One region of the Spirillospora sp. CA-142024 genome, then DNA from elsewhere that is predicted to be linked to it. Evidence: riboswitches for the same ligand, from Rfam matches in the RefSeq annotation. Region 1 holds a riboswitch; each other region holds the start of a gene.
What was found. Region 1 has a riboswitch for S-adenosylmethionine ahead of ACQPZP_RS34070 (aminotransferase class V-fold PLP-dependent enzyme). Riboswitches for the same ligand answer to the same signal wherever they lie in the genome.
Positions count from the first base shown of each region.

Region 2: linked by a shared signal. The riboswitch ahead of thrC (threonine synthase) and the one ahead of ACQPZP_RS34070 (aminotransferase class V-fold PLP-dependent enzyme) in region 1 are both predicted to bind S-adenosylmethionine.
Region 3: linked by a shared signal. The riboswitch ahead of ACQPZP_RS04375 (GNAT family N-acetyltransferase) and the one ahead of ACQPZP_RS34070 (aminotransferase class V-fold PLP-dependent enzyme) in region 1 are both predicted to bind S-adenosylmethionine.

Region 1 covers NZ_CP192077.1:7,215,294-7,219,363, forward strand. The annotation lists gene ACQPZP_RS34060 (transglycosylase domain-containing protein) at 1-1,846, shown strand, start outside; gene ACQPZP_RS34065 (hypothetical protein) at 1,875-2,255, opposite strand; SAM riboswitch class IV at 2,306-2,422, shown strand; gene ACQPZP_RS34070 (aminotransferase class V-fold PLP-dependent enzyme) at 2,464-3,717, shown strand; gene ACQPZP_RS34075 (SseB family protein) at 3,829-4,070, shown strand, end outside.
Region 2 covers NZ_CP192077.1:1,380,205-1,384,274, reverse strand. The annotation lists gene ACQPZP_RS06875 (hypothetical protein) at 1-208, opposite strand, end outside; gene ACQPZP_RS06870 (MoaD/ThiS family protein) at 506-781, opposite strand; gene thrC (threonine synthase) at 795-2,039, opposite strand; SAM riboswitch class I at 2,055-2,196, opposite strand; gene ACQPZP_RS06860 (cation diffusion facilitator family transporter) at 2,294-3,253, opposite strand; gene ACQPZP_RS06855 (alpha,alpha-trehalose-phosphate synthase (UDP-forming)) at 3,363-4,070, shown strand, end outside.
Region 3 covers NZ_CP192077.1:869,110-873,179, reverse strand. The annotation lists gene ACQPZP_RS04385 (hypothetical protein) at 1-339, opposite strand, end outside; gene ACQPZP_RS04380 (hypothetical protein) at 884-1,261, opposite strand; gene ACQPZP_RS04375 (GNAT family N-acetyltransferase) at 1,792-2,409, opposite strand; SAM riboswitch class I at 2,417-2,516, opposite strand; gene ACQPZP_RS04370 (three-helix bundle dimerization domain-containing protein) at 2,692-2,934, opposite strand; gene ACQPZP_RS04365 (luciferase family protein) at 2,978-3,370, opposite strand; gene ACQPZP_RS04360 (hypothetical protein) at 3,912-4,070, shown strand, end outside.

The sequences.
Region 1 (4,070 bases):
CAGCGACCCCGGGGTGTCGGTCCAGGGCACCACGCGGGCGCTCTGGTCCACGGTCAGCGGCCGGCAACTGCAGGGCGGCTCGACGATCACGCAGCAGATGGTCCGCAACTACTACGGCGGCATCGGCAAGGACCGCTCGGTCACCCGCAAGCTCAAGGAGGTCATGGTCTCCCTGAAGGTGGGCCGGGAGAAGTCCAAGGGCTGGATCCTGGAGCAGTACCTCAACACCATCTACTTCGGGCGCGACGCCTACGGGGTGCAAGCCGCGGCGCAGGCCTACTACGACAAGGACGTCTCGGAGCTGACGCCCGCGGAGAGCGCCTACCTCGCCGCCGCGATCCAGCAGCCGAGCAACTTCGCCGAGCCGACCGGGGTCCACCGCGTCTACGCCGAGCAGCGCTGGCGCGCGATCGTCGGCAACATGGTCCGGGACGGGGCGCTCAGCTCCACCCAGGCGGCGTCGCTGAAGTTCCCGGTCCCGGTCAAGGAGAAGATCACCGACGTCCTCAAGGGCCAGCGGGGCTACATGGTCAACGTGGCCAAGAAGGAGCTCACCGAGCGCCGCGGCTACAGCGAGGACGAGATCAACCGCAGCGGCCTGAAGATCACCACGACGTTCGACAAGCGCCTGATGGACGCGATGAAGCGCTCCGTCACGCAGAACACCCCGACCGGGATGAGCAAGAAGATCCGCACGGGGGGCGTGTCGGTCGACCCGTCCACCGGGCAGGTGCTCGCGTTCTACGGCGGCCGCGGCTACCTGGAGGAGGCGCTGAGCAGCGCCTTCGGCGACTGGGCGCAGGCCGGGTCCGGGTTCAAGCCGATCGCGCTGGCCGCCGCGCTGGACGACGGGAAGTCGCTCGCCACCAGCTACGACGGGAGCTCCCCGCAGTACTTCGGCGGCTCGTCCATCAAGAACGACAGCGGCGAGAACTTCGGGATGGTGAACCTCGTCACCGCCACCGAGCACTCGATCAACACCGCCTACGTCAACCTCGGCCAGGACATCGGCAACGAGCAGATCGTCAAGATGGCCGAGAAGATGGGCATCCCCTCGTCCCAGATGAAGCCGGCGCAGCGGGACGCCGCCACGTTCCCGCTCGGCATCGTGTCGCTGCACCCCGTCCAGCAGGCGGGCGTGTACGCGACGTTCGCGTCCGAGGGCGTCCACCGGACGCCGTTCGTGGTGAAGTCCGTCACCGACAACGAGAACCACAAGCGCACGTTCACCGAGAAAGGCAACCGGGCGTTCAGCCAGCAGAACGCGCGGGACGCCACGTACGCCATGCAGAAGGTCGTGCAGGGCGGCACCGGGACGGGCGCGCAGCTGCCGGACGGCCGCGACGTCGCCGGCAAGACCGGCACCACCGACGAGGGCCGCGCGATCTGGTTCAACGGGTTCATCCCGCAGATGGCGACGACCGTCGCAATGTTCCGGAGCGACGGAAAGCCGCTGAACATCCCCGGCTACGGGTCCTACGGCGGGCAGCTGCCGGCGCAGATCTGGCGCTCGTACATGACCGACGCGGTGAACATCAAGGGATATGAGCCCGAGTCGTTCGGGTCGCCGTCGATGACACCGGGCGGCAGTTACGGCGAGCAGCCGACTCAGGAGCCGACCCCGGGCGGCCCGGAGCAGCCGGGCCCGACCGGCCCGTCCGCGCCGCCGCCGTCCACGGAGGCGCCCGACACCCCGGCGCCGCCGACCGGCCTGCCGACCATCGTGCCGACCAACCCCGGCGGAGGCGACGGAGACGGCGGTGACCCGGGCACCGGCGACGGCGGCGGGCCCGGGGACGGCGGCACCGGCGACGGCCCGATCGGCCGTCTCGGCTCCAGCGGTTAGGACCTCGGTCAGACGCGGGCCTGCGCCTTCAGGCGCAGGCCTTGCCGATGCGGGCCGGTGTGTCCTTCATCACGGCGTCGAGCTGGGAGACGTCGCCGCCGCCGACGCCCGGGGCGGCGGCGCGGAGCCGGTCCGCCTCGGTCGTCAGCGCCTTCTTCAGGGCGTCGTCGTCGGCCTGCTTCGCCAGCCGGTCGATGCGCCCGGCGAGCTGCTCGGTCGCCTGCCGCCACCGCGCGGGCTCCGCCGCCGGAATGCTCCGGACCTGGGCGATGTACTGTTGGAACGCCTTCTTCGTGTCGGTGCACACCTGGCCGGAGTTGCCGCCCGCCGTCCCGCACGCGCCCAGCAGACCGGACGCGCCGAGCGTCACCGCGCCGGCGACCAGCGCCCGAACCACCCCGTACCGCATCGCACCCTCCCTCTTGCTCCCGGATGGGACCCGCATATACTTCCGCACTAGGTCATGAGCGCCAGCGTCAAGCCCCGGCTTGCTGGCCGGCAACCCTTCGTCCGCGATGGGGTGCCCCGGGTGAGGACCTGGCCGGACGCGACATCGCGTCCCGGCAAGCGCGGATCCCGACGGACGTCCCGGGGTCCCTGACCCGGAAGGTTCCGGCATGCCCACGCTGCTCGCTCCCATCACGCCCGCTGTGACGCGCCCCGAGGGGGTCCGGGTTCGCCCGTTTCCCCGCGTCGTCGGCGCGGACGTCCCCGTGCCGCTGCGGGACGGGGGCCACGTCCCCTACGCCAACCTCGACTACGCCGCCAGCGCGCCCTGTCTGGAGGCGGTGCACGAGGCCGTCACCCGTGCGCTGCCGTACTACAGCAGCGTCCACCGCGGGGCGGGCTACGCGTCCCAGGTCACGACCGGCGCGTACGAGGAGGCGCGGGAGACGGTCCGGTCGTTCCTCGGCGCGTGGCGGCGGTCGGCGGTCGTGTTCACGCGGAACACGACCGACTCGATGAACCTGCTCGCGCACGCCGTCCCCGCCGGGACGAGCGTCGTCGTGTTCGAGACCGAGCACCACGCGTCGCTGCTGCCGTGGAAGCGCGCCGTCCGGCTGCCGGCGCCCGCCACCCCGGCCGAGGCCATCTCGGCCGCCGACCGCGCACTGCGCGAATCCCCGACCGGGTCGCGGCTGCTCGTCGTCACCGCCGCGTCCAACGTCACCGGCGAGCTGTGGCCGCTCGGCGAGCTGGCGCGGGTCGCGCACCGGAACGGCGCCCGCATCGCGGTGGACGCGGCGCAGCTCGTCCCGCACCGTCCGCTCGACATGACCGCGCTGGACCTGGACTACGTCGCGTTCTCCGGCCACAAGCTGTACGCGCCGTTCGGTGCGGGCGTGCTCGCCGGACGAGCCGACTGGCTGCGCGCCGCCGAGCCGTACCTGAGGGGCGGCGGCGCGAGCGCGTCGGTCGGGGCGACGACGCGGTGGGCGGCGTCGGCCGAGCAGCGCCACGAGGCAGGATCGCCGAACGTGCTGGGCGCCATCGCGCTGGCCGCCGCCTGCGAGACGCTGTCCCCGGCCTGGGCGGACGTGGCCGCCCGCGAAGAGGCGCTGGTGGAGCGGCTGCGGTCGGGGCTGGCGGCGCTCCCGCACGTCCGGGAGCTGACGTTGTGGGGCGACCGGGCGCCGCGCGTCGGGATCGTGTCGTTCATCGTGGACGGGTGGAACGCGCGCGACGTGGCGCTTACCCTGTCGGAGGAGCACGGCATCGGCGTCCGGGACGGAAAGTTCTGCGCGCACCCGTTCGTCCGGCACCTGCTGGGCGGGGAGCGGACCGCCGTCCGCGCGAGCGTCGGCCTCGGGACGAGCGAGGAGCACATCGACCGCCTCCTCACCGCCCTCGCGGAGCTGGCGGCGCGCTGACCTGCGGACTCTCCCGGGCGGACAGATGATTATGCTCTTTGGTCCTGTTCGCCCATGTAGCGTAGGCAGTCGCGCGGGGACGAGCACGGAGAAAAACAGGGGGTGGCGGCCGTGGCCGACGCGTGGCAACCCACGTCGGAACTGGAACGCCGACTGCAGGAGACCGTACGGGCCGGTGACCAGGAGAGCTACTTCCGCCTCATCGCGGACAGCGAGCTGGTCGTACCCGTCCCGCCCGAGATGGTGGACGGCGTGCTCGCGGGCGACACCCAGCCGTCATGGCCGACCCAGGAGGAGGACGGCCGGGTCCACGTCCTGGTGTACACGTCAGCGGCGGCGATGCGCGCCTGCCT
Region 2 (4,070 bases), 3.4 Mb from region 1:
TCACCGGCTTGGCGTGGGGCGACTTGACGATGTCCGTGAACATCAGGTCGCCCGGGCCCTTCTCGCTGACGTACGTGGGGCCGTTGTGCCCGACGTACGCCTTCTCCACCGCGTAGAAGTTGATGTCCGCCATGGCCGAGGGAGCCGCGAGGACTGCCGCCCCCATCGCTATTCCGGACACGGCCACCGTGCGCAAAATGCGCTTCATGCCTTTCCTCACTCTCGTAAGCCTGATCGACGCCCTGTGGAGCGCCACTCCGGCTTCAATCTTCCAGGGAGAAGCAATTGTGAAACACAAGTGCTGTAGAGGTCGTGACCAAGATCAAGTAGCGGCCTTCAGTTTAACTAAAGCTTTTACCATGTACGTTTCAGGGCGATCGGCGAAACAATCAGCCAGATCCAGCCGTCAACCGGGCATTTCTGTCGCAAGAAAGTCAGAGATTCGCCCGGTGTGCATGGAAAAGCCCCGGCACGATGGACGTGCCGGGGCTTGGGGGGAAACGTGTCAGCCGCCCGCTACGGCGGGGATGATGGAGATCTGGACGCCTTCGGGAGTCGGGGTGTCGAGGCCGTCGGCGAAGCGGACGTCCTCGTCGCCGACGTACACGTTCACGAAGCGGCGGATCTTGCCGGCGTCGTCCAGGATGCGCGCGGAGATGCCGGAGTAACCGGCCTCCAGATCGGCGACGACGGCGCGCAGGGTGGCGCCCTCGGCCTTCACCTCGGACTCGCCGCCGGTGTAGGTCCGCAGGATCGTCGGAATTCGCACGGAAACGCTCATGGTGCTCCTTTTCTCAGGCGAGGCCGGCGGCGCGGAACGCGTCCAGGGACGGGGCGATGTTCGCGCTCGGCGCGACGACCGGGGCGACGGCGTCCAGCGTCTTCAGTCCGTCCCCGGAGTTGATGATCACTGTTTCGGCGGACGGGTCGAGAGTGCCGTTCTCGATGAGCTTGCGGAGCGTCGCGACCGTGACGCCGCCCGCGGTCTCGCCGAAGATGCCCTCGGTGCGGGCGAGCAGCCGGATGCCCTCGACGACCTGCTCGTCGGTGACGTCCTCGACGGCGCCGCCGGTGCGGCGGGCGACGTCCAGGACGTAGGGGCCGTCGGCGGGGTTGCCGATGGCGAGGGACTTGGCGATCGTGTCCGGCTTCACCGGGCGGATGACGTCGTGCCCGGCCTTGAATGCGGCGGCGACGGGGTCGCAGCCGGCGGCCTGGGCGCCGAAGACGCGGTACGGCTTGTCCTCGACCAGGCCCAGCTTGATCAGCTCCTGGAAGGCCTTGTCGATCTTGGTGAGCTGGGAGCCGGACGCGACCGGGACGACGATCTGGTCCGGCAGTCGCCAGCCGAGCTGCTCCGCGATCTCGTAGCCGAGCGTCTTGGAGCCCTCGGCGTAGTACGGGCGGACGTTGACGTTCACGAACGCCCAGTCGTCCTGCTCTCCGGCGATCTCCGAGGCGAGGCGGTTCACGTCGTCGTAGTTGCCGTCCACCGTCACGAACGTCCCGCCGTACACGGCCGTCGTGATGATCTTCTGGGATTCGAGGTTGGACGGTACGAACACCGCGCTGCGGATGCCGGCGCGGGACGCCGCGGCGGCGACGGCGTTGGCCAGGTTCCCGGTGGACGGGCAGGCCAGCACCTTGAAGCCCAGCTCGCGGGCCGCGGCCAGAGCGACGGCGACGACGCGGTCCTTGAAGGAGTGGGTCGGGTTGCCGCTGTCGTCCTTCACCCACAGGCTCTGCAGGCCGAGGCTCTCCGCGAGGTTGTCCGCGCGGACGAGGCGGGTCAGGCCCGGCTCGGTGTTGGGCGTCTCCGCGACGTTGGACGGGACGGGCAGCAGCCCGCGGTACCGCCAGATGTTGCGGGGCCCGGACTCGATGCCGGCCCTGGTGACGCCCCCGAAGTCGTAGGCGATCTCCAGGGGGCCGAAACACTCCTCGCAGGCGTAGTAGGGCCCGAGGTCGCGGGTGGAGCCGCATTCGCGGCAGACGAGGGCGGTAGCCGGTCCGAGGTCTGTGGCAGGCGTGAGTGCCATGAAGCGAGGCCTTTCTCCCCATCTTCCCTGCGCCACCTTGGTCGCAGGCCGGAGTTGGCACCATCTCCCGGCCGGCCTCGCAGGATCGCGAGCGCGCGTCAGCCGGGTGGTTGCCGGGGCTTCACAGGGCCGGTCCCTCCACCCCTCTGGATGAGCGGTATTCAGTTGTGTAATCCACGAGCGGTTTGAGCTCGTATGCGTGACTTTACATGAACTGACCGGATGCCAGACAGGCGGGTCCACCGATTGAGACGTTACCCGGATGAGTTCTTGATCACGCGGTCGATGCCTTGCGGGACGGTGCGCTGGGTGGGGTCGAGGAACACGTGCCGGACGATCGGGAGCCGCTCCCGGAGCCGCCGGTCGATCTCTCCGGCTACGTCCTCGGCCTGGTCGGCGCTGATGTCGTCGGAGAAGTTGACCTTGGCGGCGACGAGGATCTGGTCGGGGCCGAAGTGCATGGTGAGCAGCTCGTCCACGCCGGTCACCCCGGGGGTGCGGAGGATCTCGGCGCGGATGTCGCGCTGCGCGGCCGGGTCGGCGGCCTGCCCGATGAGCAGGCCCATGCTCTCCCGTCCGATCCCGAAGGCGAGGACGACGAGGAGCAGCCCGATGAGGACGGACGCGAGCCCGTCCCAGAATTCGGACCCGGTGATCTGGCGCAGCGCCAGCCCGCCCGCGGCGAGCGCGAGGCCGATCATCGCGGCGGTGTCCTCGAACAGCGCGGTCTTGAACGTCACGTCAGGGGACCGCCGGACATGGTCGACGATGTCGCGGCCGTTGTCGCGGGTCTCCTTGTGCGCCTGGTAGAAGGCGCGGATCCAGGACGTCCCCTCCAGCAGCGCGCCGAGGGCGAGGACGGCGTAGGCGAGCCACACCGTCGTCCCGGTGCCGCCGTGACCGGTCATGGTCAGGATGCCCTCGAAGATCGAGAACCCGGCGCCGGCCACGAAGATACCGAACGCGGCGAGCAGCGACCAGAAGTACCGCTCGTTTCCGTAGCCGAAGGGGTGGCGCCGATCGGGGGGCCGTTCGCTGCGCTGCAGGGAGGTGAAGAGGAAGCCTTGGTTGAGGGTGTCCGCCACGGAGTGCGCGCTCTCCGCGAGCATTGCGCTGGACCCGGCCAGCAGGCCGGCGATCAGCTTGGTGATCGCGAGGATGAGGTTCGCAGCACCGGCGACGAGCACGGTCTTCGTCGTCTCGGACCTGCTCATTCCGGTCGGGTACCCGCCGCACTCCCGGCTAATCGGGACAATGCACGCAGTGACCCGCACCACGCGGGTCACTTTGAAGCGCCTCGGCCACAACTGAGACCCTGCCGGTATGAGCCAAGTGCTGGTGGCATCGAATCGGGGTCCGGTGTCGTTCTCGCTGTCGGACGACGGCGAGCTCACCATGCGGCGCGGGGGCGGCGGACTGGTGTCCGGCCTCGCCGCCGTCACGGGCGCCCCGCGCGACCCCGGCCCGTCGCGCCCGGCCGGGACGCGGTCCGAGCCGTCCGCCGAGACCCCGGACGTGCTGTGGGTGTGCGCGAGCCTGGGCGAGGCCGATCGGACGGCGGCCCGCCGTTCACCGGACGGCCGCCTGGATCTCGCGGGCTACGAGACCGGCGGCGCGGCGGTACGGATGCTCGACATTCCCGCGGCCACGTTCCACCGTGCGTACAACGCCGTTGCCAACTCGACGCTGTGGTTCGTCCATCACCTTCTGTACGACACCCCGCGCAACCCGCATTTCGATGCTCGTGCCCGCCGCGACTGGCAGTCCTATGAGGCGTACAACGCGGCCTTCGCGGACGCCCTGGCACGGGACGCCGCCCAGGGAGCGAAGGCGGCGATCCAGGACTATCACCTGTCGCTGGCACCGCGGATGCTGCGCGATCGTCGCCCGGACCTGAAAATCGCCCATTTCTCGCACACGCCTTGGGCGCCACCCGAGTACTACAGGCTGCTCCCAGACGACATCGGCAGGCAGATCCTTCTCGGCATCCTCGGCGCCGACCACGCGGGGTTCCTCACCGAGCGATGGGCT
Region 3 (4,070 bases), 2.9 Mb from region 1:
TTCGCCCGTCCAGTGGTGGAAGGCGAACCAGTAGTCGCTGACCGCGTGGCAGGGGCCGGGCTCGATCCGTCCGGCGGGCGGGCAGAGCCAGCCGTCGCGGTAGCCGGTGTTGTGGCGCCGCAGCACCAGCACCTTGCCGTCGTCGCGTTGTAGTAGAAGGTGTGGTGCTATGAAGGATCCGTACCAGCCGTTGGTGTCGGTGTGTGCGGCGGCGGTGTCACGGGCGGAGACGATGCCGAGCCGTCGGGCCAGGTGCCGGTTGGCGTGGTCGGGGCCCCCGGCCAGGTCGAGCATGGGGACGGCGGCGGTCAGGATCACGTCGGCCAATTCGTCCAGCACGTCCGTCGTGGTCTTGTGGATGCCCTTGCGGGGATTACCGCCGCGGCGCCGGACCCGTGTTTCTCGAACATTTGGTCGAACCGCGTCCATGGCCGACCGCCTGGCTACGCGACGCCGCCATCCAGGGGGTAATGAGCGACCCCGCAACTTGATCGACAGTGCCTACGAGCGCACGATCTGGCTGCAAACCCTCCGGGGAGATGCACCGACCGCACATGCCAGGTGGACCTACTACGAGTCCCACAGGCTCGTCGCCGAAAGATCGGGCGCGTGCGCGGGTCGGGGTAGCGGCAGCGGGAGTCGCGAAGGCCTTGGGCACACCGGCAGTTGCTGACCGCCGCGCTGGCCAGCCCGCAAGCGCCGACCACCCTCGATCCGCGGGCCGCTCTAACTCGCGGGTCACCCGCGCCCACGCACGCATGAGGCCGTTCAGTGGGACGGCTTCAAAACAACAAGCTCAAGGACGGCCGGGGCCGCCGGGCGGTCCACTGGACCGACCCGGCGACCGCAGCCGCGAAGGTGACGGTGGCCCGGGGGCCGCCGGTCAGTACTGCGGGAGGTAGCTCGTGAGGACCAGGAGCGCCCACCCGAGCCCGCATAGGAGGGCGCCCAACCAGAGCAGGAGCCAGGCGTGGCCCCAGCGGTCGAGCAGCTTCTCGGCCTTCTCCTGATCCGCGGAGACGTTCCACCACCGCTCACGCAGGCGGTCGATCATCTTCTCCCAGTGGAGCATGGACATGATGCACGCGACCGTCCACCCCGGGGGAATCAGGAGCGACTGCCAGAGGGCGTTGTCGGGGGAGGCCGCCGTCAGGAGCAGCATCCCCAGCGCAAGCATGAGCATGATCTGGGCGGAGAACGCGCGAACCGTCCGCACATGCTTCGTTCTGGTCCGTCTCTTGCGCCGGATTTCAGGTGTCATGATCGACTCCGTTTCTCGGTTGGCTGCGTCCGGCCGATGACCGGCCGGACTTTCTTGCGCTAACGACCGTCCAGGGCGCTGGGACTGTCACCGGAAACATCACGTGGCACGGAGTCAAAGCACACGTGAACTGATTACCTCGACCTTCTCAAGCTTCTGGCGGCGAAGGGAGGGTGCCGCGAACCGGGCGGATCGACGGGATCCCGCGCGGGGACGGCCGTCAATGAAGGCGGACGGGATCGTCCGGTTGAGCGCCCTGGCCCGGCCACCGCGGCTGCCCCGAACTGCCGGCCGGGCGCCTGGTTCACAGTCCGTGCGGGAGACCACCCAGGTCCGCCATCAGGTCCATCTGGTGGTCGAATCAGTCCCGCCGGGACCGGCAACGCCGGCCATCTCCGCTACGACCACGTCCTGCACCAGAGGTGGCCCATCGCGACCGGCGTGATCGAAGGCGCCTAGCGTTACTTGATCGCCACTGGCCTACCACCTGCGCCGCCAACACGAACGCACTCACGGCCTGACCGACGGACTCACCCTGAACGACGCCGCACCCGGCGGGCTTGCAGCATCGGTTTCACGGCGGGCCATTCGGTGGCGACCACTGCGAACATGGCCGAGTCGCGGACCTTGCCTTCCTCGCCGCGGGCCCACGATATCGACCAAGCGCGCAGCACGCCCTCAAAGGGGATACCGAACTGCTCCAGAGCGCGGCGGCAGCGGTGGTTGCGGGCGTCGGTCTTCAGATCGACACGGGCGACGCCGAGCGTGTCGAACGCATACGACAGCAGCAGCAGTTTCGCCTCGGTGTTGATCCCGGTGCCCTGCGCCGAGGCGGCCAGCCAGGTGAAGCCGATCTCGATCGCCCGCAGGGCAGGCCGGTCCGGCCACGTGCGTGGATCCCACAGGCCGGTGCATCCCACCGCCTTACCGTCGGTGAGGCGGACCTGCGCGAACGGGGTCAGCCCGTCGCGTGCGAGTTGGGTCGCCACGTAGTCCGGTATCTCGTCAGCACGAGGAACCAGCGTGAAATCGTAGGAGGATCGATCTTCCTCGGCCGCCATCGCGAGATCCGACGCGTGTCGCATTGCCAGCGGCTCCAGCCGCACCAAATCACCGGCAAGGACAGGGACATCAAGCCGCACGCTCATCAGCTCTCTCTCATCGTTCCTGGCATTGGCACCTTTCCCGCGGTTCCCCGCCGGGGAGGTTGCCGGACCGTCACAGGGCCAGGTCCCTCAGATCCTCTGGATGAATCACCGAGCAAAGATCATGCCCCCGCAGGCCGACGTCGTCAATCCATGGCCGTCGGGCGTAACCGCCGGGCGGTGCGATCGGCTCTGCCGCGGTTGGGGCCGGACGAGCGGCCCCGGACTGACCGGCGCGGTCGGCAGGGCATTTCGATGCGGCAGCGCTGCGCTGCGGTGGCCGGCCTATTGGTCTGAGATGCGCAGTCGCTCGCGGGCCATCCGCTCGACCAGGATGGGGACGAAATCGCGGATGGGCTTGCCGTCAAAGCGGTGGTGGACGTCGTTCACTGTCTGTGTGACCTGGTCGTGGGTGTAGGCGTCGGCGAACGACTCTTGGAGGCGGTTGGTCACCTTTTGCAACGCCTGCTGTTCACGTTTCGCCGAGTTCTCTTGGGGGTGTTGTGCCGGTGGATGCTCTGCGGTCACCGCTGTGTCCCCTTGCTGACGAAAGTCGTTCTTGCGTCGACTCCTAGCGTGCGACGGTTTCGGCGTGGGGGCAAGGAGCGATCCTCCGGTGAGGGACGCCCGGAGCGGGGGTGTTGGCCGTGATCGCCACGCTGACCAGGGAGATCAGGAGGGTGACGTCACTCTGGCTGTCCAGTCGGACCCCAACCCAGTCCCTGCCCGGCTCTACCGTCACGCCGCTGTTGTCGGTGAGTGCGCTGCCCATGCGCCGTACCACGGGCCAGGTGAGGTAGACCTCGGCTGCGTCCGGGGTGTGCAGGTGCACGATCTGACGGGTCTGGAACGCCAGGCCCCTGCCGGTGCCGTCGCCGGCCCGGCACACCGTGAGCGCAGGCCAGGCACGCAACTGTTGGAGCGCGAGGTCAGCGAACCCTTGCCGTGGGTGGATAGCGCTCATAGCACCCATGCTGGAACGGCCGCCGATCGTGCCGATACCCCGGAGACCTAAATCGTTATTAACCTCACCATTCATTGGAGGCCCACAGTCCACTTGCATGTCGCGGCACTACGCCGGTTCGCCGATGGGAGCGGGCCGGGTCAGCGGGAGGGCCGCCACGACGTCGGCGAGGCGGCAGGAGTCGCGTCCGCATCAGGTGAGCGCCGAGGTCGATCTACGCCAAGGTCATCGCTGGACAAGACCACCTGTGGGAGGGACGCGTAGACGACGCCCATGGCGGCTACGAGTGGTCGTCGGTGAGTCGCACAGCGTGCTGAAGCGCCCCGGGCTACCAGCGCCCCTAACAAAACCAGGGCGCTCACTCGAGTGATAGTGATCTTTTGTGGAACCTTCCGTTACCGCGCCCATACGGGTTCTTGAACAACTCGGTTCGGGGGTGGACCCCGGTGGTCGGAGCGAGCACGGCGTGGACGGTTCCTGGCGAACGACGTCCGGCCAGGTCACAACCGGACGTGACCAATCGAGAGAACTGGAGTCGACCATGAAACCGATCACGCGGTCACCGCTCTTCAGGACCGTGAGGGCGTGCCTCGCCCAGGTCGTGTACGTGCTCGCACTGGCGGCGCTGCTGCTCTGGGATGTGCAGTCCTGGCAGTACGACAGCCGCCAGGAAACCGGCGTGCACGGACTCGTGTGGGTG